Regions from separate parts of the Pseudoclavibacter sp. CFCC 13611 genome, predicted to be linked through region 1. Evidence: predicted binding sites of a transcription regulator. Region 1 holds the regulator's gene; the other holds the start of a gene.
What was found. The regulator HspR, encoded in region 1, represses chaperone genes until heat shock. The targets are predictions, from matches to a motif close to AAGTTGAGTCNNNNNGACTCAACTT.

Region 1 (14,560 bases):
CTGCACGAGGTGCGCAAAGACGCCCGTCGCATCCGGTATGCGGCCGAGGCGATCTCGCTCGGGCTCGCCGACACTCCGGTGCGGGTGCTGGAGCGCACAGATGCGAAGCGCCTGGCGAAGGCGGCGAAACGACTGCAGGATCTGCTCGGCGACCACCGCGACGACGCGCTCTTCGCCGACCACGTGCTGCATGTGGCAGCAGACGACGAACGAGCACGCACGACACAGCGTGCTGCACTTCCCTACTATCTGCTCGCTCTGCGCGCCCGTGAACGCGGGGCCGAGGCGCTCGGCCGCTACGGCGAGGCCCGAGACGAGCTGCTCGCCTCGGCGAGCGCCGCGCTCGACGACTGATCCCGACCGTGCTCGCCGGTCAGCCGGATTCCGCCGGAGTCAGGCCTGTGCCTCCACCGGCCGCAGCTGATGCAGCGCAATGGTCACGATCTGCGCCGGGCGCAGCGTGCCCATCTCAAGCACGCGGGCGTGATCGATGCGCTGGCCGACGCCCGATGGCGATGTCTCCGCAGCCTCCTTCCCCGGGTCGGCAGATCGGTCTGCGGCGACGCGGCCGGCACGCGGCATCCCAGCGCTGCTGCGCAGGGAGGATCGCCAGCCGCTCCGGTGCGGCACTCGCACGCCGATCGCTCGATCAGTGGCCGGGTTCACCAGCACCACGTCGCAACTCGCCGCTCCCTGCGTGCTGAACTGAACCGGGGCGGGCAGCACCACGACATCCGGATCGATCTGAGCGACCTCGAGCAGATCGTCGAAGGCGCGCATCTGCGTCACCAGCGCGGAATACCAGTCGTCGAGCTCGGCGACATCGTCGGCCGCGAACTCGCCCGAGGTCTCGATGCCTCGGTGGGCACCGCTGAGCCGATCGATGTCGGCGCGAATGGCAATTCTGGCGCTGGCCGTCGCATCGGCCACGCCCTCTCCGCTTTGCCGACGTGCCCCGCGGCTCTCGGCACTCCTCGCAAGACGCAGCCACGCGGCGCCGAGATGCGTGTTCATACGATGAAAAGCCATCTCGGCGAGCGCCGTCATCACTTCGGCGTCAGATGCTTCGAGGGTGTGGCTCAGCTGCCGCATGAGCACGTCTCCCACTGTCTCGAACCACCCTTGGTACGCGGTCTGCAGCGTCTTCACGCGCGCACGCAGCGCCCCTTCCGGCTGCCCGTCGAGAGATTGGCACAGCACTTCTCCCCACGCACCTGAGAACGTTCGCGCCGGCAGCATGATCGTGTCTATCTCGCTGCCGCGACGCTGCGGCACACGGTATGGCGTCTGGTAGGCGCGAGCGAACTCTTGAATCTGCATGGGGTCCTCCCTGTCGTGACGATGGTGGCCATTTCACAGTGTGATCGGTTCAGCTGGCCTCCGGCTGATGCCGAGCTGTGAAGTTCCTCGACTTCGATCATCAGACTGTCGCAGACCACCCGCGGCGGGCCGACCGACGTCTGCAGGCGACTGCCATTGCGCCCGAGTAGCGGTGGCGTTCTTCGAGTCAACGGCATCACTGATTGGCTCCGCTGGTTGGCTCGCACGAGAGGTGCTGGCTGCCCCACAAGAGAGAGACAGAGACGACACAGCAGTCGAAGATCCACCGGACAGTGTGCGCCGCAACACTGGGAATCACCAGCCCAGCGGCACTCATCGGTCACCGGCCGACACGCCTTGAGATGAAGGAGCAACCTTGACCACCCCGACGACGAACAACCGGCTCGGCGACGTAGACGGCGCCGAATCGCGTTCGACCCCACCCACCGCACCCGAGACCGCACAGCCGACCTCGCAGTCGAGATCGAAGGTCGGAAGGTGGCTCACCGGCGGGCTGACCGCCGTGATCCTCATCGGACTCGGATTCCTCGGAGGCACGGTCTTCGCTCAGGCGGCCTCCACCTCAGCCGGTTCGATACAGCAGGGGCCTGGCGGAACCGGCGGACAGGGAGCCCCAATGGGTGCATCCGATGGCGAGGCCGCATCCGGCGGCATGCTCAGCGGGCTGACCAGCGGCACGATCACCGGAGTCTCAGACGGGACCATCACGATCAAGACGCAGTCTGGCGAAACGACCACGATCAACACCGGATCAGGCACTTCAGTGACCACCACGCAGCAGGGCTCTGTCTCGGATCTGGCCGTCGGAGACTCGATCCGCGTCCAAGGCGAGGAGTCGAACGGCTCGATCATGGCTCAGTCGATCACCGAAGGCGATGACGCTGCGGACACGCCGATGGCTGGGACACAGAGCGGTCCGGGGCAAGGCGCGCCCGGTCCGCAGCAGAACTCGCAGAGCACCACGAACTGATCGTTCCTCCTGAGACCTGCCTTCCGCAAGCAAGTCGGAGGCACATCCTCTCTCATCTTCGCCAGAAGGCCTCTCGACCGGCAATCGCGCACGCTGGGTGGTCTCCGGCATTGGAACGCGTAGAACGGCCCACCGGCGGAAGCGGCACAATAGAAAGTATGAGTCCGTCTTCGCCCTCCCCAGATTCGACACCAGTCGACCCGACACCGACCGGCGAGATTCTGCTCGAGCCGATCCATCTGATCGAGAAGTCGAACGCGATCATGCGGCTGGGACGGATGATGCTGCAGGCGAGCTCGAGCTCGTTCCGCGTCAAGCAGGCCATGTCACGCGCCGCCCAGGCATTGGGCATGACCTCACTGCACACGCAGATCACCGCCACAGAGATCGTCTGCACGTTCTTTCGCGGCGCCATCTTTCGCACGCGTGTCGCTGAGGCACGAGTCGGCGGGGTCGATGCCGATCGCATCGTCGAGTTGGAGCGACTCTCACATCACATGCCGCAGGGAATGCTGGCAGAGGAGCTGAACCGGCGTCTCGACGTCATCGAGAAGAGGCCTCGACACTATCCGACGTGGCTGACGCTGATCGCCGCGATAATGGCCTGCTCGGGGTTCGCGTTTCTGAACAACGGCGGGTGGCAGGAGTGCGTCGGAGTCGCGCTGTCCGTGTCGATCGCACAGTGGCTGCGCGTGACGCTGGTGAAGCTGCGCATCAACCAGCTCGCGATGTATGCGGTCTGCGGCCTCATCGCCAGTCTCTGCTACGTGCTGTTCACCGGCATCCTGTCGGCGGTGAGCGGGCACGTGAGCCCGCTGCACGATGCCGGCTTCACCTCGGCGCTGCTGCTGCTCGTGCCGGGCTTTCCGCTGGTGACCGCGACCCTCGATCTGGCTCGGCTCGATCTCAACTCGGCGATCGGCCGCCTCACGTTTGCCGGGCTGGTGCTGATGTCGGTGTCGTTCGGCGCGTGGGCGGTCGCCATGATGTTCGATCTGCAGCCGACTGCTGCGCCGACTCCCTCGACCTGGCCGGTCTGGATCGTCATCGCATCACGACTCGTCGCCGGCTTCGTCGCCGTCACAGGATTCGCGATGATGTTCAACACCCCGTTCAGGCTCGCTCTGAGCGCAGCCTGGATCGGCGCGGTCGCGAACGTGTTCCGTCTGACGACGGGCGACATGGGCTGGCCGCCGCAGGTGTCGACGGTCGTGGCCGCCCTGCTCGTGGGGCTGCTCGCCTACATGATCGCTTCGCGTCTGGAGGCCCCACGCATCACGCTGACCGTGCCCGCGGTGCTCATCATGGTGCCGGGTTCCAGCGCCTATCGCGCCCTGGTGTACCTAAACCAGGGCGATATCGTGCAGGCTGGCGGCTATGGTGTGCAGGCGCTCGCGACCATCGTGTCGCTGGCCGTCGGGCTGACCATCGCGCGCATGCTCACCGAGCGCGAGTGGTCGTTCGACGCCCTGCGCGGGTGAGGATGCGCTGTCAGGCCTCTGACGGCGGCTTCCGGCCGTTCTGACGGACCGGCCGCCATACGACGAGTTCGCCGCCCGTCGCCTGGACGCGACGGCGACCTTGGTCGAGCGTGACGATTTCACCGGCGATGCCGGCGGCGAACGTGCGAGCACCGGGGCGGTAGATGAGTGCATCGTCAAGAGCGGCCTCGAGCTCGGCCACACGACTCTGCAGCCTGTGCACCTGGTTCTCGAGATCGATCATGCGGCGAATGCCCTCTAGGCTCACGCCGGCGTTCGAGAGACGCTGCACCTCTCGCAGCTGCACGATGTCACGCAGCGAGTACCGACGGGAGCGACCCGCAGTGCGCTGCGGCTGCACCAGACCGATTCGGTCGTACTGCCGCAGCGTCTGCGGGTGCATGCCCGCCAGCTGTGCGGCCGCCGAGATGCTGAACAGATGCTCCGTCTCATCCATCATGGCGACTCACCTGCTCTCTTACTTCTCTTTGGCCTGCGCGTAGAGCTCTGCGCGCGGGTCGGCGTCACCGATCGCCTCGGTGAGGTCATCCAATGCCTTCTTTGCCGCGCTGTCGAGCTTGCTCGGCACCACGATCTGGACTTCTGCCAGCAGATCGCCGGTGTGCCGACCTGCCTTGACGCCCTTGCCTTTGACTCGCAGCACGCGGCCCGAAGGGGTGCCCGGGCGAATCTTCACCTTGACCGGTTCGCCGTCGTAGGTCGGCACCTGAACGGTGGCGCCCAGCGCCGCCTCGGCGAACGTCACCGGCAGCTCGACCCGCAGGTCGTCGCCGTCGCGTTTGAACACCGGGTGGGAGCCCACGTGCACACGCACGATCAAGTCGCCAGCCGGACCGCCGTTCTGACCGGGCTCGCCTTTGCCGCGAACCTTGATCTTCTGGCCGTCTCGAACTCCGGCCGGAACCTTCGTCTTGACGCGCTTGCCCTGCGGCGATGCCAACGACACCGTCGCGCCATGCACCGCTTGGGCAAAGGTCAGCTGGGCACGAGCTTCGACGTCACGACCGCGCTGCGGCGCAGCGCGGTATCCCTGACCGCCGAACCCTCCGGCGCCGGCTCCGCCGCCGAACAGTCCGCCGAAGAGATCCTCGTAGCCCGCACCTGCGCCGCCGGGCTGTCCCCCGGTCTGAAAGCGCACTCGCTGACCGCCGGGTGCCCCGGCACCTTGGCCGAACAGCCCGCCGAAGAGATCCTCGAACCCCTGACCGCCCTGGCCGCCGGCGCCCGCGGTGAAGCGCGCACCTCCGCCCATGGCCCGCAGCGCGTCATACTCCTTGCGCTGCTTGGGGTCAGAGAGCACCGAATACGCTTCGCTGATCTCTTTGAACTTGTTCTCTGCCGCAGCGTCGCCCGGGTTCGCATCGGGGTGATACTTGCGCGCCAGCTTGCGGTATTCCTTCTTCAGATCGGCGTCGGAGATGTCTTTCGACACTCCCAGCACGGCGTAGAAGTCCTTCTCAAGCCAATCCTGACTCGCCATGCCTCTCGCCTCCTTCTGTCGTCTTCATGTGTCGAGCGCCCCGTGACGGAAGGGATCCAGAGAGGATCCGCATCCCGCCACGGGGCGCGTTGCCCGTCGGGCGCATTCTCATGCGACCGATCACTCAGCAGGTGCCAGCACGACCACTTTGGCCGCGCGCAGCAGTGTGTCGCCCAGCTTGTAGCCGGGTTCGACGACCTCACCGATGACCAGCGCATCGACATCGGGGCTGGGCTGCTGCAGCACAGCCTCATGCTGGTTCGGATCGAACGGCTCGCCCTTCGCTCCGAAGCGCTCGATGCCGAGCCCCTCGCCGACGGCCCTCAGCTTCGACGCGATGGTCGCGAACGCCGTGCCCTCTGCGAGATCGCCGGCTTTCTCAGCCCGGTCGAGGTCGTCGAAGATCGGGAACAGTCGTTTGGCCGCATCGCCGACCGCACGCTCGCGATCGCGAATCTGCTGGGCCTCGGTGCGCTGGCGGTAGTTCTTGTACTCCGCCGCCAGACGCTGCAGCTCGTCCAACAGTTTGTCCTCGCGTGAGGCCTCGCCGTCAGCGTCTGCCGCGGCGCCCTCGGCGCTCGCGCCGGCATCCGCCTGATCATGCTCGCCTGCAGCCTGGTCAGCCTCGCCGGCGGGCCGGCCGGGGGCGGCGGATGCTGTGTCAGCACCCTGCGCGCCCTCGGTCTGCTGCCCGTTCGGCTGGGCCTCTGGCTGCTGGCTCGTCGGCTGGGCCCCGTCGTCAGGAAGCCCTGACTCGTTCGGAGTGCCAGCCACGTTGTTGTCAGCCATGGTGAATCGCCTTACTTCTTGTCGTCATCGTCGTCGACGACTTCTGCGTCGACCACGTCGTCGTCATCGCCCGACTTGCCGTCTGCCTTGGCCTCGCCGTCAGCAGCGCCAGCGGCGCCCTCTTCCTGCGCGGTCTTGTAGATCTCCTGGCCGAGCTTGACCTGCGACTCGTTCAGCTTGTCGAACGCAGCCTTCACTGCGTCGTCGTCCGAACCCTCAAGTGCCTTCTTGACAGCCTCGACATCAGCGGTGACCTCGGTCTTGACCTCATCAGAGAGCTTGTCCTCGTTCTCTTTGATGAGCTTCTCGATCGAGTAGGCCAGCTGCTCGGCGTTGTTGCGCACCTCAGCGGCGTCGCGACGCTTCTTGTCTTCGGCCTCGTTGTCCTTGGCCTCCTTGACCATGCGGTCGATGTCCTCCTGCGAAAGGCCGGAGCCACCCTGAATGGTGATCTCCTGCTCTTTGCCGGTGCCCTTGTCCTTAGCCGAGACCTTCACGATGCCGTTGGCGTCGATGTCGAAGGTGACCTCGACCTGCGGCACACCGCGCGGAGCCGGTGCGATACCGGTCAGCTCGAAGGTGCCGAGGCTCTTGTTGTCACGGGTGAACTCGCGCTCGCCCTGGAACACCTGGATGGCGACCGACGGCTGGTTGTCCTCAGCCGTGGTGAACGTCTCGCTGCGCTTGGTCGGGATGGCCGTGTTGCGCTCGATCAGCTTGGTGAAGATGCCGCCCTTGGTCTCGATGCCGAGGCTCAGTGGGGTGACGTCGATCAGCAGCACGTCTTTGCGCTCGCCCTTCAGAACGCCGGCCTGGATGGCTGCGCCGACTGCGACGACCTCGTCAGGGTTGACGCCCTTGTTCGGCTCTTTGCCGCCGGTGAGCTTCTTGACCTCTTCGACGACTGCCGGGATACGAGTCGAACCGCCGACGAGCACCACGTGGTCGAGATCCGAGACCTTGACGCCGGCCTCTTTGATCACGTCGGTGAACGGCTTGGCCGTGCGCTGCACGAGATCTGCGGTCAGCTCTTCGAACTTCGCGCGAGTGATGGTCTCGTCGAGGTTGGCCGGGCCGCTCTCGGTCAGTGACAGGTACGGCAGCTGCACGTGGGCGGTCGTCTGGCTCGACAGCTCTTTCTTCGCCTGCTCGGCGGCCTCTTTCAGGCGCTGCAGGGCGATCTTGTCACCCGAGACGTCGACGCCGCTGGCCTCTTTGAACTTCTTGATGAGGTACTCGACGACGCGCTGATCCCAGTCGTCACCACCGAGGTGGTTGTCGCCCGAGGTGGCCCGCACCTGAATGGTCGAGAAGTCGTCATCCTTGCCGACCTCCAGAAGCGAGACGTCGAACGTGCCACCACCGAGGTCGAACACGAGGATGAGCTCGTCTTCTTTGCCCTTGTCGAGGCCGTATGCCAGAGCGGCCGCAGTCGGCTCGTTGATGATGCGCAGCACGTTGAGGCCTGCGATCTCACCGGCCTCTTTGGTGGCCTGACGCTGGGCGTCGTTGAAGTACGCAGGCACGGTGATGACCGCGTCGGTGACCTTGTCGCCCAAGTAGCTCTCGGCGTCGGTCTTCAGCTTCTGCAGAATGCGAGCCGAGATCTCCTGCGGAGTGAACTTCTTGCCGTCGATGTCATCGGTCTTCCAATCGGTGCCGATGTGGCGCTTCACCGATGCGATGGTGCGGTCGACGTTCGTCACCGCCTGGCGCTTTGCGGTCTCGCCGACGAGCACCTCCCCGTCTTTGGCGAATGCGACCACTGATGGAGTGGTGCGGAAGCCCTCAGCATTCGCGATGACTGTGGGTTCGCCGCCTTCCAGAACCGCGACGACCGAGTTGGTGGTGCCGAGGTCGATTCCTACTGCACGTGACATTGTGTGTCCTTTCTGCTCGGCGAACCGAGCCACGCATGCACGGGCTCTGCACCCGCGCAATATAAGTCTTCTTCGATGACCTCCAGGTCATTTGCACATCAGCTTCTGATGTACACCCTTGAGTCATCTACGCTCAAGGTTACACAACGGCATCCCCTAGTCAAGCTATTCCCGAAATGTTGAGCAAAGTTCACTCAAGTTTCACAGGTCTTGGCAATCACACGAGCACGGAACGAACCCGACCGACCTCTCAGCGGTGGTTCTCACCCGCTCTCTCTGCGCATCCGCCGACAGCTCGAGCACCCCGCCGCCCCAACTCGCCCGGCCTAGGCGCCCAAGCTGCCCAACCAGCCAGCCCAAGCCGACCAACCAACCAACCAACCAACCAGCCAACCGGCCAACCAGCTCAGCCAACCAGCCCATCCCAGTCCTGCCCAGCCAACCAGTCCATCCCAGTCCAGCCCTGCCCAGCCAACCAGTCCATCCCAGTCCAGCCCTGCCCAGCCAGCCAACCAACCAGCCCAGATCTACGGCCGCGCGATTCCGCCGCATGCACACGATTCCGCCGCGCTGTACACATTTCCGCCCAAATCACCCCGATGTCGGCGGAACCGTACACATCTGAGCGGAACCGTACACATCTGAGCGGAACCGTACACACCCGTACCGACCAGCTGAGCGCAATCACACGCTCAATACCTCCCACTTGCGCAACCCACCCACAGCCACAACTGCACATACCCACGCTCGCGCGCAAACCCGCCCGCAGCCACAACTGCACATACCCACGCCCGCCCCACACCCACACCCACACCCACACCCACAGACACAGACACAGACACAGACACACCCAGTTCTGCACCCAGTTCTGCACAGCTGTGCGGGCACCATCGCTTTCACCACAGTGCAGCCGCCCCGCTGACACCTCAGGCCCCGGGGCACGACCATAGGCGACATGGCCATTCCATCAACACCATTCGGAGTATCCAACACACGAGCCCTGGCGCTTGCCGGCATCTCGCGACGCAGGCTCGACCAGCTCCTGCGGCAGAACGAGCTCGTCCGGCTCAGACAGGGCTGGTTCGCGACCACCGGCGCCAACGCATGGGTGGTCGCAGCCGTCAAGTTCGGCGGGCATCTCTCTGGGCTCCACCGGCTGAAACTGCTGCACAAAGACATCTGGCTGCCAGATCAGGCTCAGATGCATCTGCATGTCAACACCACGTTGCCGCCTGCCCCCGCCGCATCAGGCCATTTGGTGATAACCCACACCCACCCTCGTTACAATCGCACCGTCTTGCAGCATGGCGTCGTGCCTCCGGTGACCGCCCTGCGCCACGGCCTGAACGATGTGTCGATACCCGAGACCGTCGCGGTCGTCGATTCACTGCTGCGCCATGCCACGCTGCGCCCAGGCAACGGCGCGCGACGCCAGCTTGATCTGCACATCAGCACTGTGGATGTCATGGCCGAGTTGCGGCGCACTCCTCGCGGTCGCGCTGTGCTCGCGCTCGTCGACGCCCAGGCTGAGTCTGGTCTTGAGAGCATTGCTCGGGTGCTCTTGACTTTGGCGGGTCACCACGTTGAATCACAAGTTCTGCTCGACAACCGTCAGCGAATCGATCTCGTCGTCGATGGGGTGCTGGCCATCGAGCTCAATGGAGGCACGCATCGCGACGCCGAGCAGTTTCGGCGTGATCATGCGAAGGATATTGCCATCGAACGTGCCGGATATGTCAGCGCCAGGTACACCTATCATCAGATTCTGCATCAGTGGCCTGAGGTGTACCGCGACATCCTGAGTCGACTCGCTCGCGCCTGAGTCACCCGATCCAGGCCAGCACGCCGAAGCCAAGCAGGTGACGGTGCCAAGCAGGTGCAGGTGCAGGTGCCAAGCAGTTTACGAGACCAGTGCCCCTCACTCCCACTCTTGTACGCTGATCGGCAGCCGCCGCTGCGCCTCGAAGTGTCGAGCGACGCCATCGACCGGATCCGTGAACGACAGCTCGGCTGCCAGCAGCTGCAGCGGCTGCTCGAAGTCATCCGCAGGCGGCCCGCCGGGCCATGCCTCTCGAACCACCGGGTACAGCGGATCACCAAGAATCGGCGCCCCTAAACGGTTCATGTGCACTCGCAGCTGATGCGTGCGTCCGGTCGAGGGCTCCAGTCGGAAGACGCCGACGCCGGCGCCGACGCCAGCAGTCACGCCCTCGGCACCGCCGCAATTCGCCCCGGAACCAAAGAGTTCCTCCGATGCGGGTTCGGCGCCCGCGCGTTCAAGCGCACGCTCAAGCACGATGCTGCTGATCGCGTTGGCCTCGCCCGGCAGCTCCTCAGCCTGCCAGCATCCACGACGCTTCTCGACGCGGCTGCGCACTTCGACGGCCTGCCCGACCGTCCAAGACGGGCGCACACCGGCATCCCCCATTCTGCGCGGCGCACCCTCGCACAGAGGCATCAGCGCCACCCGCTCTGCAGACAGCTGGGCAAGCGCTCGGTAGACCTTGTGCACTTCACGCCGTTGGAACAGCGTCTGGTAGGCGCCGCGCCAGCGCCGCTCCGTCGTCAGCACGACGAGGCCCGAGGTGAGCCGGTCGAGCCGGTGCACCGGCTGCAGCTCTGGCAGGCCGAGTTCGGAGCGCAGCCGAGCCACGACCGTCTGCCGCACGTGCTGCCCGCGCGGAATCGTCGCCAGGAACGGAGGCTTGTCGATGACGATCAGCCGGGCATCTCGGTGCACGATGTGGATGCTGCCAGGCACCTCCGCCTCATCTGGCAGGTCACGCTCGAACCAGATCTCGGTGCGCGGGCGGTAGACATCGTCTGCGTTGACCGGCTGCCCGTCTGCATAGACATATCGTCCGTCGGCGAGGCCTGCATCGACCTCGACGGATGCTGGAAAGCGCACGCGCAGCCACTCCCCGATCGTGCGTGGCGGGGTCTGCCCCGCGGGTGGTGTCTGGCGCACCGGTGGCGGGGTGACCACGCGCGTGGCTGACACGCCGTCGCGGGGAGCGAACGGTGCAGAAGGCATAGGCATCAGCGTAGCCTCGGCCGGACGCTGCAGACGCATCTGTCTCGCACCGTTCGGCTGAGATGTACGCCGTTCTGCTCAAATCACCCTGATCTCAGCGGAACCGTGCACATCCCAGCGGAACCGTGCACATCTCGATCCAACCATGTGGGATCGGCCCAACCGTGCACATCCCAGCAGAAGCGTGCACATCCCAGCAGAACTGCATCAGCCACACAGCACAGCCCGGCCGAACCGCACCACACAGCGAAATGCAGCCGCCGGGCAAAGGGGTCATACCCGACGACTGCATCTCTGGGTGCGGCGCTGACAAGGGGAACTCAGCGCCGCAGTCTCACATCAGTCAGCTCATTTCTTCTTCGCTGACGACTGGCTGGGTTCGGCTCCTTTCGGGCGTCGACGCGAGCCGACCACCATCAGCCCTCCGAACAGGGCGGCCATCGCGGCGAGGGCGATGAGCCCTCCGGCTTCGACGCCTGTTCTCGCAAGGCCTCCGCCGCCGTACGAGCGGTAGGTCGAGACGGTGCCGCCTGGGTCATGTGGATGCCCAGGATCGCCCGGTGCGCCGGGATCGTCTGGATCTGGTGTCACCGGCGGCACGTTGTGCGTGGTTTCGCCGGGGGGCGGGGTGATCGGGGGGAATCCCGGGGGAGTCGCTTCTGCCGTCGCCACGTTCTTCAACGTGACGCCATGGGCGTCACCGTTGACCGTGACTCGATAGGTCAGCGTCGCCGACTCCCCGATCGCCAGCTCGAACTCGCCACTGCTCAACCGCTGATCCACCGGGTCTGCGACATCGATCGGCGCGGCATCGCCGACTGCGAGCTTCGCCGACCCCGGGTCGAACGTGGCATGCACCAGCACGCCGGTCAGATCGTCCGACACCGTCACCGGCGTCAGCACCGTCTCACCAGTGTTCGAGACCGTCACCGTGTACGTGATCACCTGCCCCGGGGCCACCGTCGAACCCGTCACCGGATCCGACGATTTCTCCAGGGTGAACCCCGGAGTGGGCACCGAATGCGTCGTCTCGCACTGCACATCCTGGCCCTCGACCGGCACGCACTCGCCGCCAACACCCGGCGTCGCCAGGTTCCTGACCTGCACGCCCACAGCGTCAGAGTTCACCTTCACCTGGTACGTCGTGGTCGCTGACGCACCGTCTGCCAGCGTCGGCACCGCCCAAGTCAGCGTTCTGCCGTCGTCGTTGAGCGTCAGCCCGGGCGGCAGAGGTGAGACCAGTGCGGCGTGATCGAGCACACCGCCAAGGTCGTCCACTGCCGTCGCGCCGGAGAGAACCGCCCCGTTGCCCGAAGTGTTGGTCGCCGTCAGGGAGTAGTCGATCGTCGCGCCTGGCACGACCTGCGCTCCAGACTCCGGGTCAGACGACTTCGACAGCGCCCACTTCGCGGTCACGTGGGTCGTGGTGCACTCCGGGCCGTCGACCGGCCCGTCGCCTTCAGGAGTCGGACACGTCGTCGGCGGCACGTCGCCCGTGCCGGTCGCCACGTTGCGCAGGGTCTCGCCATAGGCATCCGCCTTGACGACGACTTGGTAGGTCAGCGTCGCAGTCGACCCTGCCGGCAGATCGAAAGCGGAGGTCTGCAGACGCTCATCTGTGGGGTCATCCACGTCGGTCGTGGTCGAGCCGATGGTCAGCTTCGCCGATCCGCTCACGAAGTCGGCTCCGGAGAGCACATCGTCGAGGCGGTCGGTCAGCACCACGTCTCGAATCGCGCCGGGAGCATCCGCCGCACTCGCCGTGACCGAATACGTGATGGTGTCACCCGGCTTGACCGTCGAACCCGTCGCCGGATCCGATGACTTCTTGACCGCCCAGGGACGCGGCTGATCGTCGTTGACGATGCGATAGGTCGCATCACTCAAGGCCGCTACTCTGACGTCCCAGCCTTCGACATCGATCCAGTCGCCGCCCTCGAGCCGCTGCAGCTTCGTCTTCGCGTAGCCTGCGGGCCCGGCCGACTCGCTCACCGTGTAGGTGTGCTCGGGCCGAACGTTGAACGTGTTGGCCGCCGACGCGGTGTCGGCTCCGGCGACCGTGCTCGCCTGCAGGCCGTCAACGCCCGACGCCGGAGTGGCCGTCAGGTCCCAGTCACCTGAGACCGCAGTGCCGCCATTGTCGTTGACCACGGCCTTGAGCAGCGTCAGCGATGCCGTCTGGTTGACGGCGTCACAGGTGATGCGCTTGCCGAGTGGCACGGCGACCACGCCGCTCAGTCCGAGGTTGAAGCCCGGAACGGTGTTGCCGTCGGCATCGATCTCGCGGCACTGCCATGACCCGCTTGCCTGTGGGTACTGCACCGGCTCGGTGCGCACGTCGTACTGCCGATAGCGTGGGTCTCCTCCGGTCTCGCGAAGCACGAAGTTCTGACCGGCTGTCACAGTCTGTGCCGTCACGCCCGGGCTGCCCGTCGCACCTGAGATCACCGGAGTGGTGCCGTCAGGCAGATACGCGCCCAGCGTCCAGTCTGTCGCTGCGGCGGATCCGCCCTGCACCGTCTTCGTCAGTGTCAGCTGACTCTCACAGGTCACCACGTTGGTGATGGTCGCCTCGTTGCTCTGCTGCGTCAGGGACGCCTGCCATGAAAGCGCTCCGTCTGCCGGATTCGGCAGAGCGGTGCCGTTGAAGACGACCTCTGGCGTCGACGTGCACAGCCCGCCGCTCGGCAGCGTCACGCTCTCGGTGAAGGTCACGCCGTCGCCGACTTTGTAACCGCCGCGTGCCTGCCCCCAGGCCTGCGCGGTCGCTCCGCCGTCACCCGGCCCCGTCAGCGTTGCCGCTGCCGAGAGCTCCGCCGGCTGAGCGCCGTTCGCGAACTCGACCCCGTTGACCTTCCAGCGCTTGTTCAGCTTCACGTCTGCGTGTGGCAGCGCCTCTCGGTTGAACATGGTGCAGCTGATCGCCGCCGTGGCCGCGGTGTCGATGGTGAAGCCGAGTTCGCCCGCGTTCGTGACGTCCACCGGACGGTCCGTCGTCAGGTTGCGGCAGACGGCATTCTTGCCGCCCGGCGTGACCAGTGAGTATGACGGCTGTTGATTCTCGGTGACGGTGACGGGGCCGGCCGTCGTGCCTCCGGTGAAGGTCAGCGGGAAGTTGACGGCGCCCGTGCCGTCGGTCGTCGTGGTCTCGCTCTTCGGCAGACCGGTGATTCCCGGGGATGTCGTGGTCGCGTCGAACGTCCAGCCGGCTCCGGCAGTGGTCGCGCCGCTGACATCGTCACCGGTGTTGGTCGAAGGCACGATCTGTTTGACCACTGAGACCGACCCCTTGCAGTTGGCCAGCGCAAGCTCGCGAAGCGCATTGCCTGCCGCAGTGTAGTCGCCGGTCTGGAAGAAGTCAGCAGCGGTGGCGTTGCTGCCGTCGAACTTCGTCTGTCCCGAGATCGCCGCAAGGTTCAGCGCGGTCTCTGGGGTGGTCACGCCTGATCCCACACCGAGTGCGATCACGCGCGTGCCCTTGGCCTTCACCGCGTTCGCAGAGAAGATCCCGTTCTCGACCTCGCGGATACGTGTGAAGTTTCCTGGGCCCACGGCCGGATCGTT
Region 2 (14,560 bases), on a different contig from region 1:
TCACTTGCATAGGTTGCTGATACAAGTAGAATGGCACCAAGCAGATACCCCGAGACATGCCACCCAGACATGCCGCACCGATCACCGAGATCGCTGCTGCACCGCGGCATCCCTCGGCCACACGATGAGAGGCGGCAGTCATGCAGTTCGGAATCTTCTCGGTCAGCGACATCACTCGCGACCCGGTCAGCGGTGAGACTCCCAGCGAGGCGCAGCGCATCAAAGCGGCGGTCGCCATTGCGAAGAAGACCGAAGAGGTCGGCATGGACGTCTTCGCCATCGGCGAGCACCACAACCCGCCGTTCTTCTCGTCGGCGCCGACCACGCTGCTCGCCAGCATCGCCGCACAGACCGAGCGCATCGTGCTGAGCACGTCGACCACGCTGATCACCACGAACGATCCGGTGCGACTGGCCGAAGAGTACGCCATGCTGCAGCATCTCTCAGACGGACGCATGGATCTGATGCTCGGACGCGGCAACACCGCGCCGGTCTACCCCTGGTTCGGCAAAGACATTCGCGAGTCGCTGCCGATGGCCCTCGAAAACTACAACCTGCTGCACAGGCTGTGGCGAGAGGACGTCGTCGACTGGCAGGGCAGGTACCGCACGCCGCTGCAGGGATTCACCTCGACGCCGCGACCGCTCGACGACGTGCCGCCCTTCGTCTGGCACGGCTCGATCCGCACACCTGAGATCGCCGAGCAGGCGGCCTACTACGGTGACGGCTTCTTCGCCAACAACATCTTCTGGCCCAAAGAGCACTACATGCGGCTGATCCGCATGTACCGGCAGCGCTTCGAGCACTACGGGCACGGCACGGCGGCCCAGGCGATCGTCGGCCTCGGCGGGCAGGCCTACATCGCGAAGCGCTCGCAGGACGCCGTGCGCGAATTCCGCCCGTACTTCGACAATGCGCCGGTCTACGGCAACGGGCCGACGATGGAGGACTTCACCCGCCAGACGCCGCTCAGCGTGGGCAGCCCGCAGGAGGTCATCGACAAGACGCTCACCTTCCGGGAGTCGTTCGGCGACTACCAGCGGCAGATGTTCCTGATGGATCACGCCGGCCTGCCCCTGACGACGGTGCTCGACCAGATCGAGCTGTTGGGCAGCGAGGTCGTGCCGGTCCTGCGGCGCGAGCTGGCCGCACGTCGGGCGCCCGACGTGCCTGATGCCCCGACGCACGCCTCGCTGGTGCGGGCGAAGTACGGCGACGCCGAACCGCGCCAGCCTCGCCCGAACGCCAACCGCGGCGACAACGTCACCGGCGGCTCGCCCTACCTGGACACCGAAGATGCGCGCCGCTGAGCCGCTCGCGACCGGCGCCGATGTGATGGCCGACGCCGGGGCATCCACCGACAGTCGAGATGACGGCCGAAGCACAGCGCACGGGTCGGCGCGCATCGCGAACGAGGCGTGGGAGGCGCTGTTCCGCGCACAGGGCCGGCTGTTGCGCGTCTTCGAGGCCGACGACATCTGGCAGCAGGCGTCGCTGAACGAATACGACGTGCTCTACACCCTCGCGAAGCAGCCGCACGGGCTCAGCATGGGCAGGCTGAACGCCAGCGTGATGCTCACACAGCCGACGCTCTCACGTCTCGTCGACCGTCTGGTCGGTCGTGGTCTGGTGAGTCGGCAGCGGATGCCGGACGACAGCCGGCGGGTCTGCGTCACGCTGACCGAGGAGGGCCGCCGCGTGCAGCGGGCGGTCGGCCGGAGACATGGGCGGCTGGTGGCCGAACGCCTGAGTGCGGCGCTGAGCGACGCGGAGCTGGAGCAGCTGCGCGATCTGACGCGGCGGCTGATTCGATCGGTCGACGAAGACGATGAGAGATGAGTCGAGGCGAGTGAGGTGACTGCAGTGGACGAGACGAGCGAGCAGAGCGATGCAGGGCAGATGAGAACGACGGGTCGGCACGAGGACGCGGTCGCCGATCAGACACGGAAGATCGTGGTGATCAGCGCAGGGGTGTCGCAGCCGTCGTCGACGCACCTGCTGGCCGATCAGTTCGTGCGGCGTGTGCTGCAGCGTGCCGAGGCGGCGCAAGTGGCCGTCGAGGTGCGTCAGGTGGAGCTGCGACCGATGGCTCAGCAGATCGTGCAGACGATGATCAGCGGCCTGCAGAGCGCCGAGATCGCACAGGCGATCGATCACCTGGCCGCAGCAGACGCGATCGTGGTCGCGACGCCGATCTACAAAGCGGGCGTGAGCGGGCTGCTCAAGAGCTTTCTCGACATTCTCGATCACGATCTGCTGCTGGCGAAGCCGACCGCGCTGCTGGCCACGGCCGGCACCGCACGGCACGCACTCGTGGTCGACGAGCAGCTGCGCTCGACGATGGCGTTCTTCCGCGCGCTGACGATTCCGACCTCGGTGTTCAGCACGTCAGAGGATTGGGGCTCGGCGAGCCTCGGCGGCAGACTCGACCGTGCGGCCAACGAACTGGTCGCACTGCTGGCCAGCGACGTCGCGCGTGCGATCACCGGCGGCGCCTGGCAGCACTATCAGCACGAGTTCGGATCGGTCGCCGAGCAGGCGGCGGCCGAGAAGGCAAGAGACCCCGATGCAGGTGCGGCGAGTGACGCGTCTGCCGGGCTCGACTTCGACTCGGACATGATGCGGCTGGCCGCCGGCGGCCAGTGACCACGGCCAGGTCGGTCGACTGACTGCTCGCTGTATACGGTGTTCGCGCAGAGAGGACACCCTGTCAGGATGCACATCGGTGGGGCTAGCCTCGTGGCACATGAGTCGACGGCGAGACGTCGGCTCACAACCGGCTGACTCAACCGGATCGGCCGCCTGGACGAGAGGTGCAGACCATGAGCGAGACGACGAGAGACGAGACCGCACGCCGAGCCGAGACGCTCAGGGCGCTGCATCGTGACCCGAGCATTCTGCGGGTCGTCAATGTGTGGGATGCGATCACGGCCAAAGTGGTCTCAGACCTGCCCGGCACTCAGGCCCTGGCCACAGCGGGGCACTCCATCGCGGCCAGTCATGGTTTCTCTGACGGTGAGATTCCGCTCGACCTGCTGCTCGCTGCGACGGCCCGTATCGTGGCCGCGACCGACCTGCCCGTCAGCGCAGATCTCGACGACGGGCATGGTGATGCCGCAGAGACGGTTCGTCGTGCCATCGACATCGGCGTGGTGGGGGCCAATATCGAAGATCGGCTGCGACCCGTGGACGAATCAGCAGAGACGGTGCGTCGTGTGGTCGCCGCGGGGGAGAGCGCGGGAGTCGACTTTCAGCTGAACGCACGAACCGACGCGTTCGTGCTCGGCGGTGAACGACCGATCGATGTCGTGATCGACGATGCGATCTCACGCGGCCGGGCCTACCTCGACGCCGGAGCGGCGTTGGTCTTCGTGCCCGGTGTGCTCGACCGTGAGACGACCGAGCGGCTGGTGGACGGCATCGGAGAAGGCCGCCTCAGCGTCATCGGGCTGCCAGGTGCGCTGAGTGCCCGGGAATACGAACAGCTGGGTGTGGCACGCATCTCGTACGGGCCGATGACGCAGCGGCATGCGCTGCGCGCACTGCGTGATCTGGGCAACAGCCTCTATGACGATGGCGTGATCCCAGAAGACACCCCCGAACTCAACTGACCGCGCCTGAGCGTGTGGCGGCAGGGCTTCTGCGGCGCCACGATGCCGAGCAGGGTCAGGCAGGCGAGTCTCGGGTGAGGCTCACGTGGCGTCGCGGCCGTACCTCTGGCGCAGGTCTGCGAGACGGCTGATGAGATGGCTGCGCAGCGGCAGGCCGGGGGCCTCGGTGTTGGTCGCCGTGTGGCTGTCTCGCGGATGCGAGTGGAACAGATCGAGGTCGTCGTCGATCGTCTCTGCATCGTCGAGATCGTGCACCTGCTGGTGCAGGTCGGCCATGAGCTCGTCGAGGGCCGTGGCCTGCTGGGCTGACTCGTGCAGCTGCCGCTCGATCTGTTCGGGAACGTCGTGGCGGTATTTGTAGTAGATCTTGTGCTCGAGCGATGCCCAGAAGTCCATTGCGATGGTGCGGATCTGAATCTCGACGGTCACCGGCACCGTGCCTGACGAGAGGAACACCGGCACCGAGACGATCATATGCAGGCTTCGGTAGCCGTTGGGCTTGGGCTGATGCACATAGTCTTTGACCTGGATCACGGTGAGGTCGTCTTGGCGCAGCAGAGCGCGGTAGATCTGTTCGATGTCAGAGACGAAGCTGCACGTGATGCGCACGCCGGCGATGTCGGTGATCTCGGCGCGAATGGAGTCGAAGTCGGGAGCGATGCCTTTGCGCTCGATTTTGTCGAGCAGACTCTCTGGCGATTTGAGCCGGGACTTCACGTGCTCGATCGGGTTCTCGCTGTGCAGGTGGGCGAACTCGTCACGAAGGATGTTCACTTTGGTGAGCACCTCGTCGATGGCGAACTTGTACTGCAGCAGAAAGCCGGTGAACTGCTTTCTGAGATGACGCCAGTGAGCGACGTCGTCGTCGCCCAGCAGCGTCAGATCCTGGGTGGCGATGCGAGGTACGAGCTCGTAGTCAGCGGTCATGAGATACACGTTAGCCTGCCGTTCTCAGCAGAGACTGTGGATCGCGCTGCTGCAGGGTTCTTGAGCCCCGGTCGTCGGTCTGCTGCTGCGCCTGCACGTCGACGAGATTCCACGCCATCGACCCCGTGACGCTGATGCCTCTTGCTCCGCTGCGGCGGGTGACTCCTCGTACGAGCATCAATTGGGTGCGAAAGACTCCGCTGCGGATGCGCTCTTGGGCCTCAGCGAAGAAGACGATGTTGCTCACCCCGGTGCCGTCGTCGAGTGAGACGAACACCACTCGGCGGCCTCCGCGCATCGGAGGAGTGTTCGTCGCACGGCGCACCCCGGCTACCAGCACCTCGCTGCCACCGGGCAGGCCGACGAGATCACGCGCCGGGGTCACGCCCAAACGCCGGAACAGCGGGTGGAAGCGTGAGACCACGTGGTGCTCGACGCCGATGCCGAGATGCTCGATCTCAAGATCGGTCTGGGTGCGCGCGTGCAGGTCGGTCACGGGCGCCGCTGCATGATGAATGGTCGGCAGATCAAGGTCGAAGGCCAGCTGCCGAGGCGGAATGCGTATGGGTGTGGCGGTGATCGACCTGATCAGAGCGAGCAACTCATGCCGTCGTCTGGGATCATGCCCGATGAACGCGTCGAGCGCGCCGACTCTGGCCAGTGCCTCGAACGTGCTGCGACGAGGGCGCACGCGATCGCGAAAGTCCTGCAGATTCGCAAAAGGCTGATGCGCGACCAGTCGCTCCTGCTCGGCTCGAGTGCTGCCGACCAGCTCGGCCACCGACACCCGGATGCCCAGACTCGGGGCCTGGCGGTCGGGCAGCCGCTCGACCCGGTAGTCGAGCCCGGAACGCTGCACGTCGAGCGGCAGCAGCGGGACGCCCAGGCGACGTGCCTCGGAGAGCAGCAGGTCTTTGGGCCACATGCCCGGGTCGTGGGTCAGCAGACCGGCGAGGAACTCGGCCGGATGATGGGTCTTCAGCCAGGCGGACTGATAGGTGGGCAGGGCGAAGGCCGCACCATGCGCCTTCGCGAAGCCGAAGCTGGCGAATCCCCGCAGCATCCGCCAGCAACGATCGGTCACCGACGACGGGATGCCTCGCAGCGACGCATTGCGAAAGACCATCTGCTCGATCTGGTCGAGCTGCTGATCGTCGGCCATTGCGCGGCGGAGCACATCGGCCTTCGCCAGACCGCAGCCGGTGAGCTCGTCGAGCAGACGCATCACCTGCTCGTGGAAGACCACGACTCCCATCGTCTCTCGCAGAATCGGATCGATGCGCGGGTGAATGACCGCCGGAGACACTTCGCCGTGACGAGCCTGCAGATACTGCAGCGGCATGTTGTTCTTCATCGGGCCGGGCCGGAACAGGCTGATGTCGACAGTGAGGTCGTTGAACTGCTCGGGCTGCAGCTTGCCGACCAGCTCCATCTGCCCTGGTGACTCGATCTGGAAGATGCCCAAGGTGTGCGTCGAGCGAATCGTCTCGAAGGTCGCCGGGTCGTCGAGCGGCAGGGCGTCGAGATCGAGCGGCGTCTCGTGCAGCCGGTTCACCTCGCTCACCGCATAGGCCATCGCTGACTGCATTCGCACGCCGAGCACGTCGAGCTTGATGAGCCCCATCGGGTCGACACTGTGCTTGTCGAACTGCGACATGGGCAGCCCGATGCCCGAGGGCTGAACCGGGGTGCGGTCGAGCAGCGAGAGATCGGAGACAATGACCCCGCAGGGATGCATGGAGATGTGTCTCGGCAGTGCGTCGAGACGCTCGGTGGCGTCGACGAGCAGATCAAGCTGCGGGCTGGTGCGCACCTGCTCGGCGAAGTCAGCGAGTTCGGGCTTCTCGGCCAGCGCCCGCCGAAAGCCGCCGGCGCTGAACCTCCACAGTTCTTTGGCGATCGCGTCGATGCGCTCGGCCTCGATACCCAGAGCGAGCCCGGCATCGCGCACCGCGCCACGGGAGCGATAGGTGTTCGTCATCGACATCAGCGTCACCCGCTGGTCGCCGAACTCGGCGAAGATGCGCCGGTAGACGTCATGGCGCCGGGCAGACTCGACGTCGAGATCGATGTCGGGCAGCGTGCGGCGCTCGGGCGAGAGAAAACGTTCCCAGAGCAGCCCGTTGTCGAGTGGTTCGACGCCTGAGATGCGCAGCAGATAATTCAGCATCGAGCCGACCCCAGACCCACGGGCCTGCACCCGCACCCCCATCTCGCGAATCAGGTCGACGACTTTGGCGACGGTCAGAAAGTACGGGGCGAACCCCAACGTCTCGATGTCGGCGAGCTCATGATCGAGACGATCGTGCACCGCTTGCAGGCGGGCGGGGTCTGCCTGGGCGTACCGATCGGGGACAGCAGCTCTGGCGCGCATGGTCAGCGCGCGCATCGGGTCTCCTTCGATTCCGATCACACCGGCCTCTGGCATGCGCGGATGCCCCCAGCCGAGATCGACTTCGGGGTCGAGCGTGCACCGTTCGGCGAGACGCTCGGTGGCGGCGAGCAGATCTGTCGCGGTGGTCGTGTGGTCGCTCACGTCGACGACCATGCGGGCAATGCGCCGCATGGCGGAGGCCGGCTTCAGCCAGGCCTGTCCGGTGGCGGTGAGGCGACGGTCGCGGTCGAGGTCGTCGAGCGGCAGCAGCGTACGCGCAGAGTCTGAGATGTCTGCAGTGGCTGCCTCATCTGGCTCGCCGTATCGAACCTGATTGGTGAGCACGGCCGTGAGCCCATGCGCCTCGGCCAGCGAGAGCATCCGTGTGGCCGGTGTGACGCTGCCGGGCTGTCCCGGCTCGGCCAGCCAGCACACCACCTCGACGGCCAGCAGCTCGCGCGGCACCAGTCGGCACCAGGCGCGCAGCGCCGCACGAGCCTCGGGCAGCCGGCGCGCCTCGACCAGTCGGCCGACGTCGCTGGACGGGCCGAGCAGCACGCTCAGGTGCGGCCGTTCGCGCAGCAGCTCGCTGAGCGCGTCACGGCTGAGCGAAGGGGCCGAAGAACGGCGCGCTCTCGGGCCGGGATCGTGTGCAGCGGTCACCATGCGGCACAGCGCGGCATAGCCTTGGCCATGCCCGGCCTGTGCCCACTGCGTGGAGTCGCTGCGGCCGACTGCGCCATGGGCGAGCAGCACGACACGGCCAAGCGGTTCGGCCAGACTGCCATGCACGGCGAGATCTGCGCCCAGGATCGGCGCGAGCGCCGCATCTCGGCAGGCCTGCACATGGGCCACCGCACCATAGACCCCGTCTCGGTCGGTGAGGGCGAGACGTTCGGCGTCGGCGCTCGACGCCAGCTCGGCGAGGCGTCTCGGGGTGGTGCAGCCGTAGTGCGTGGAGAAGCCCGAATGCACGTGCAGGTGTGTGAACGGAGGCATGCCGGTCACTCCCAGACGAGCTGGAGTCGCCAGCCGTCGTCAGGCAGGCGCAGCAGGTCGTAGGTGTGAAAGTCGTCGCCCGTGCACGAGGCATCGACGCGCCAGAGCTCCTGATCGACGCGCTGGCGGGGTGCGCAGGCTGTTGCCGCTGCGCTCGTCGTCGGATGAGCGCTCACCGCGCTCGCAGCGGGGGAGGACTGGGGCGCACACCACCAGCGCCTTCGGTGAAAGAAGCTCTGCGGCACCCCGACGATCTCGTACTCGAAACGGCGCCAGACGAAACTGCGCGGCTCGCCCTCGTGCGAGAGCTCGACGGTGATCGCCTCATCGATCTTGCGTGGCATCATGGCCTCCTGCTGTGCTCACTGGTTCGAACATATGTTCGAATGATCACAGCGTAGAGGTGCCCTCCGACATCGGCAACGACGACTGATGGTCGTACGCCTGCGCGCGCCGATCACGCCTCGGCCATGGCATCCACCGGCCGTTCGGGCTGGCCGCACCGAGCACGTCAAGTCGGGTGCGGGCTCGTGCCAGCAGATCGTCAGGAACGTCTTCTGCACGAGACTGCTGACTGCTCTCGGCTGACCCGTCAGCAGCGCGAAGCTGCCAGGAGACAGTCTGGCCCATACCTTTCTCGATGCCGCGACTCAGGCTGAAGCTCCATCTGGCGCGACGCGGTTCGCTCACGTTCTCGGCGAGGCCGCCCTCTGCGATTGCGAGCGTCTGCCACCTGAGCTCGTCTGCGCAGCCCTCCCACGTCTCGGCGCAGGCGTCGCACCCGCACGAGGGATAGAACTCGTCGAAAAGCGCGCCGGCGTATACCCGAACACCTGGGAAGTCCGTGAGGACGATCACCATCGGTGCGCAGGCGTCGTCATTCGGTGTCAGCCGCACCGCTCGCACGGTCTCGGCTGCGGTCGGTGCGTTCAGCAGTTCGGCGGTGACCGCGAATCCGTCTTCACGACGCACGTCGTAGACCGACGTCAAATGCTCGATGAGCTCTGTCGCCACCGTGTGCAGCGGAGCGAATCGATCCGGGTCGCTGAAGACGCTGAGACCGACGGCTGGTGACGCCGCGGTGCGGTCAGAGCGTGAGAGCCGGAACATAGGGCCATTCTTCCGTTTTTCCGCCGGCCGCAACAGCTTCAGCGCCCGCATCCGTCAGGCGGGCTCGATTCCTCTCAAATCGCGAGAGTTCAGAACTCCTCGTATGTGGCGGGATCCTGACCGTTGAGTCGACCGTCTTCGCGAGCCAGCCCGTCGATCGCGGCGAGATCCTCGTCGCTCAGGTCGAAGTCGAACACATCGAGGTTGCTGATCTGCCGATCAGAGTGCGTCGCCTTCGGAATCGGGACCACGCCGTTCTGCAGGTGCCACCGCAGGACGACCTGAGCCACGGTGCGCTCGTGCGCGTGAGCGATCTGCTCAAGCGTCTCGTTCTGCAGAATCTCGCTGGCTCGGCCGAGCGGACTCCACGCCTCGGTGACGATGCCGTGCTCTGTGTTCCAGCGCACCGCCTCGTGCTGCGGAAATCTCGGGTGCAGCTCGATCTGGTTCACGCTCGGCAGCACACCGGTCTCGCGCTCGAGACGTTCGAGGTGCTCGGGCAGAAAGTTGCTCACGCCGATGCGACGCGTCAGCCCGCGCTCGCGCGCCTCGATCAGCGCCTGCCATGCCTCGACGTAGCGGTCGGTCAGCGGGTTCGGCCAGTGGATCAGCAGCAGATCGAGATGATCGAGACCGGTGCGATAGACCGACTCTTCGATCGTGGGAACGGCCTGGTCGAACGCATGGTGGCGGCCGGGCAGCTTCGAAGTGACGACGATCTCGTCACGCGGCACGCTGCTGAGGCGCACCCCGGCGCCGACCGCGCCCTCGTTCTCATAGTTGAAAGCGGTGTCGATCAGGCGGTAGCCGTTGTCGATCGCCTGGGCGACCGTTTCGGCACCCGCACGCCCGTTCAGGCGGTAGGTGCCGAAACCGATCGCCGGCAGGGTGGTGCCGTCGTTCAGGGTGTGCGAGGTCTGCGTGTTCTCGGGGGAAGTGCTCATGCCAACGACCTTAGGCCGCGGCCTCGTCTCCTGCCACCTCCTCATGCACGCCGGCCGCGTTGGTCTCGACCGATGCCGAACCCGCACGACCCGTGTGGTCGTCTGCGTCTTCGAAGCGCACTTGCAGACGGGCGTCGGCCGAAGCGCCTGCCGCGTCGGCATCCGCCGTCGTCTCTGCAGACGCCAGATCGACTGTCACCACCGTGCCGCTCGCCTCCGAGACCAGCAGGTCGGCGATGCGATCGTCGACCTCGCGCTGTACCGTGCGGCGCAGCGGACGAGCCCCGTACTCGGGCTCGAAGCCGTGTTCGGCGAGCCAGTCGACCGCCTGGTCGCTGATCTGCAGGCGGATGCCCTGGTCGGCCAGCCGCTCGGCCGTCGCCGCGATCATGGTGCGTGCGATCAGCCTCACCTGCTCACGCGAGAGACGACGGAACAGCACGATCTCGTCGATGCGGTTGAGGAACTCCGGTCGCATCGCCTCACGCAGCCGGCCCATCACCCGATCGCGCAGCGCCCGCTCCGAACCGAAGCCCGTCGTGTCGTCGCCGGTGTTCGCGACGAAGCCGAGCGCTCCCGACCGTGAGGCCAGAAACTCGGAGCCGATGTTCGAGGTCATGATGACCACGGTGTTGCGAAAGTCGACGGTGCGCCCCTGGCCGTCGGTCAGCCGCCCGTCGTCGAGCACCTGCAGCAACAGGTTGAACACGTCGGGGTGCGCCTTCTCGATCTCGTCGAGCAGCAGCACCGAGTACGGCCTGCGCCGCACGGCCTCGGTGAGCTCGCCGGCCTCGTCATAGCCGACGTAGCCCGGGGGAGCGCCCACCAGCCGCGCTGCGGTGTGCTTCTCGCCGAACTCCGACATGTCGAAGCGCAGCAGCGCGTGCTCGTCGCCGAACAGACTGGCCGCGAGCGTCTTGGCCAGCTCGGTCTTGCCGACCCCGGTCGGGCCGAGGAACAGAAAGCTGCCCACGGGCCGGTTCGGGTCGCCCAGACCGGTGCGGCCACGACGCACGGCCCGAGCCACCGCGGCGACCGCGTCATGCTGACCGATCACGCGCTCGTGCAGTTCGCTCTCGAGGTGCGCGAGCCGTGTGCGCTCGCCCTCGCTGATGCGATCGACGGGAACACCTGTGCGGCGCGCGACCACCTCGGCGATCTGTCGCTCGTCGACTACGGCCTCGGTGGGTGCCGGCGCCGAACTCGTCGTCGCGGCATGCTGATGCTCGATGCGGGCATTGTGCGCGCTCGCCGCGTCAAGAGCCGCCTGCACCTGTTCGATGCGGTCACGAATCTGTCCGGCCTGCTCATACTGCTCGGTCGACGCTGCGGCGTTCTTCTCGGCCTCCAACTCCATGAGCTGGCGCATCAGCGCCTGCGTGTCGATGCGATCGCCGAGCCGCAGACGCAGCCTGGCCCCGGCCTGGTCGATCAGGTCGATCGCTTTGTCGGGCAGACGACGGTCGGGCAGGTATCGGGCCGACAGACGCACGGCGGCGTCGAGCGCGGCATCCGTGTACCGCACGTCGTGATGCTCGGCGAAGGCGGGCGCGACGCCGTGCAGAATGCGCACGGCGACGTCCTCCGACGGCTCGTCGACGGCGACCGGCTGGAACCGGCGCTCCAAGGCGGGATCCTTCTCGATCCTGCGATATTCGTCGAGCGTGGTCGCGCCGATCATATGCAGCTCGCCTCGAGCCAGCCTTGGCTTGAGCATGTTGGCCGCGTCGAGGCCGTCGCCCATGCCGCTGCCGCCGGCACCGACGACCGTGTGCAGCTCGTCGATGAAGACGATGAGCTCATCGCGATGCGCGGTGATCTCGTCGAGCAGCTTGGTCAGGCGCTCTTCGAAGTCGCCGCGAAAGCGCGTGCCGGCCACCATCGACGCCAGGTCGAGAGAGACCAGGCGACGCCCGGCGATCGCGTGCGGAACCTCGTCGTCGACGATCGCCTGCGCGAGGCCCTCGACGACGGCGGTCTTGCCGACGCCGGCCTCGCCGACGAGCACGGGGTTGTTCTTGGTGCGGCGCGAGAGGATCTCGACGGTCTGCTCGATCTCGTCGGCACGACCGATCACCGGATCGAGTCGGCCGTCGCGTGCCTGTGCCGTCAGATCGGTGCCGAAGCGATCGAGCATCGGGGTCTGCGATGTGGCGGATGCATCAGTCTGCTCCGCATCGCCGCCTGCGTCCGCCTCCGATGAGCCGGAGTTCGCAGCCGCAGCGTCGTCGACGGGTGCCACGTCATCGGGCTGCCGGGCAGACTGCCGCATCGAATCGATCAGCGACTGCGCGGTCACGCCGAACCCTGCCAGGATCTGTGCGGAAGGCGCATCCTGTGCGAGCACGAGTGCGAAGAAGAGATGCTCCAGATCGACATAGGTCGAACCCGAGGCGCGGGCGACCTGGAAGGCATGGAAGAGGGCGCGCTGCAGCGAGGGCGTGACGTCGGGGGCCTCGGTGACGGTCGCGCCGTCACGAGCGACGGGCAGCCGAGCTTCGACCTCGTGAGCGAGCTGCTGAACGCTCACGCCCATGCGGGTGAGCACGTCGTGCACTGGGGCGTTCTCGGCGAGCACGCGCAGCATGTGCAGGGCGTCGACCTCGGTCTGACCTCTTCTGACCGCGTACGATCCGGCCTCGGCCAGAGCCTGCTGTGTGCGCTGGGTCAGAAACCTGCTGATGTCGATGGTGCGCTGGCCTTCGGCAGCCTGCTGCCGTGCCTGCTGTGCGTTCAGGTAGCGTGCGAGAAACTCGTCGAATGATCCCTGCCCGCTCGGTTCGCGTTCGCTCCCGTTCTGGGGGTTGTTCTCTGGCACAGTACCTCCTCGTCGGTGTCTGCGAGGGCGATACCGATCTGACAGTCGTTCAGACGTCGCCACCCTCAAAGTTGAGTGCCGTACGCTCAACCTAACGTCCGGGTGTCGCAGGTATTCCCCTGCGTCGCTTCCGTTCGCGGCATCACGAGCGCCATGCCTTAAACTGAACGGCATGCCCTCCGCCAGCCCGCTGCGCATCGCCATGATCTCGCTGCACACGAATCCCTATGGCGACCCCGGCACGGGCGACGTCGGCGGCATGAACATCGTGATCCAGCACCTTGCGGCCGAACTGGCCGCGCTCGGTCACCAGGTCGATGTGATCACACGCCGCAGCGCTCCCGAGCAGCCCGACGCCATCGAGCTCGCCCCCAGACTCATGCTGCGCACGATCACGGCCGGGCCCGAGCATCCGCTGCCCAAAGCCGAGCATGAGGCGTACATCGACGCCTTCGCCGGGCAGCTGCGGGCACTCGGCGACTACGACGTGATCCACGCGCATCACTGGTACTCCGGTCTGGCGGCCCTGCCCGTCGCTCGGGAATGCGGCGCTGCGCTGCTGCAGAGCTTTCACAGCATCGCGGCAGACGCCGACACCGCACTCGACAACGGCGAGCCTCCCGAGGCGCCCGGGCGTCTCTCGGCAGAGCGCACTCTCGCACGCGAGGCCGATGCGGTGATCACGGTCAGTCATGCCGAGCAGCGCACCGTGGTCGAGCGGCTGGGCGGCGAGCCATCGCGGGTGCACGTGGTGTCTCCCGGTGTGGATGCTCGGTGCTTCCACCCGGGAGAGGCCGCCGTTCCGAGATACGTCGCCGCCGCAGCCCGCATCGAGCCGCTCAAAGGGCTCGACCTCGCCGTCGCCACGATTGCGTCGACTGACGACTCGCTGCGCCCTGATCTGCGCATCGCGGGCGGGCCGAGCAGCCAGGACGGCGGCTGTCTGACGGCTCTGCGCCGACAGGCCGCCGACGCGGGCATCGGCGACCGGGTGCACTTCGACGGCGCGATGTCGCACGCCGAGCTGGCCGATCTGATGCGCGGTGCCTCGGTGTTCCTGGTTCCGTCGCACTCTGAGACCTACGGCCTGGTCGCACTCGAGGCAGCCGCAAGCGGGGTGCCGGTGATCGCGATGGCCACGGGCGGCCTTCCCGAGGCGGTGCACGACGGCGAGACCGGTCTGCTCATGCGCGATCGCTCGCCCGAGACCTGGGCGCGCGCGCTGACCCGGCTGCTCGACGACGCCGAGCTGCGCGAGCGCATGGGGCATGCAGGCCGCGCACTCGCTCTGCAGCGCAGCTGGGCGAAGAGCGCCCGACGGCTCGTGCAGATCTACTGTCAGCAGCGTCGGATGACGCGCTCGACGGTGCAGCCGGTATGACCGCTCGCGAACGCGTCGCCGCCATCGACTGCGGCACGAACACCGTGCGCCTGCTCGTGATCGAGGGGCCCGCACCGACGCGGGAGCTCGTGCGCCGCACACGCACGATCCGTCTCGGCGAGGGCGTCGACCGCACGCATGCCTTCGCACCGGCGGCGCTCGACCGCCTTGGCGTCGCCTTGGCAGACTACCGCCGCGATCTGACGCGTCTCGGCGTCGCAGACGACCGGCTGCGCTTCGTGGCGACGTCGGCGAGCCGCGACGTGCATGACGCGACACTGCTGCGCGACGTCGTCGAATCGACTCTCGGCGTACGACCCGAGATCATCAGCGGTGTCGAAGAGGCCGACCTCTCGTACGCCGGAGCACTCACCGGAATGCCGGCACAGCCCATGA

Region 2: the regulator HspR is predicted to act here: its motif matches at 12,852-12,876, upstream of F8O08_RS08315 (ATP-dependent Clp protease ATP-binding subunit).

What each region holds. Positions count from the first base shown of each region.
Region 1 covers NZ_WBKE01000001.1:179,090-193,649, reverse strand. Annotated here, with positions in the region: gene F8O08_RS00790 (CYTH and CHAD domain-containing protein) at 1-354, shown strand, start outside; gene F8O08_RS00785 (hypothetical protein) at 394-1,320, opposite strand; gene F8O08_RS00780 (DUF5666 domain-containing protein) at 1,697-2,311, shown strand; gene F8O08_RS00775 (threonine/serine ThrE exporter family protein) at 2,470-3,792, shown strand; gene F8O08_RS00770 (heat shock protein transcriptional repressor HspR) at 3,803-4,249, opposite strand; gene F8O08_RS00765 (DnaJ C-terminal domain-containing protein) at 4,271-5,293, opposite strand; gene F8O08_RS00760 (nucleotide exchange factor GrpE) at 5,414-6,082, opposite strand; gene dnaK (molecular chaperone DnaK) at 6,094-7,962, opposite strand; gene F8O08_RS00750 (endonuclease domain-containing protein) at 8,918-9,784, shown strand; gene F8O08_RS00745 (pseudouridine synthase) at 9,881-10,996, opposite strand; gene F8O08_RS00740 (isopeptide-forming domain-containing fimbrial protein) at 11,345-14,560, opposite strand, start outside.
Region 2 covers NZ_WBKE01000002.1:881,443-896,002, reverse strand. Annotated here, with positions in the region: gene F8O08_RS08360 (LLM class flavin-dependent oxidoreductase) at 141-1,310, shown strand; gene F8O08_RS08355 (MarR family winged helix-turn-helix transcriptional regulator) at 1,297-1,839, shown strand; gene F8O08_RS08350 (CE1759 family FMN reductase) at 1,864-2,646, shown strand; gene F8O08_RS08345 (isocitrate lyase/PEP mutase family protein) at 2,823-3,611, shown strand; gene F8O08_RS08340 (GTP pyrophosphokinase family protein) at 3,693-4,538, opposite strand; gene dnaE (DNA polymerase III subunit alpha) at 4,549-7,911, opposite strand; gene F8O08_RS08330 (DUF6504 family protein) at 7,917-8,258, opposite strand; gene F8O08_RS08325 (DUF6226 family protein) at 8,302-9,021, opposite strand; gene F8O08_RS08320 (aldo/keto reductase) at 9,111-9,965, opposite strand; gene F8O08_RS08315 (ATP-dependent Clp protease ATP-binding subunit) at 9,976-12,783, opposite strand; gene F8O08_RS08310 (glycosyltransferase) at 12,956-14,164, shown strand; gene F8O08_RS08305 (exopolyphosphatase) at 14,161-14,560, shown strand, end outside.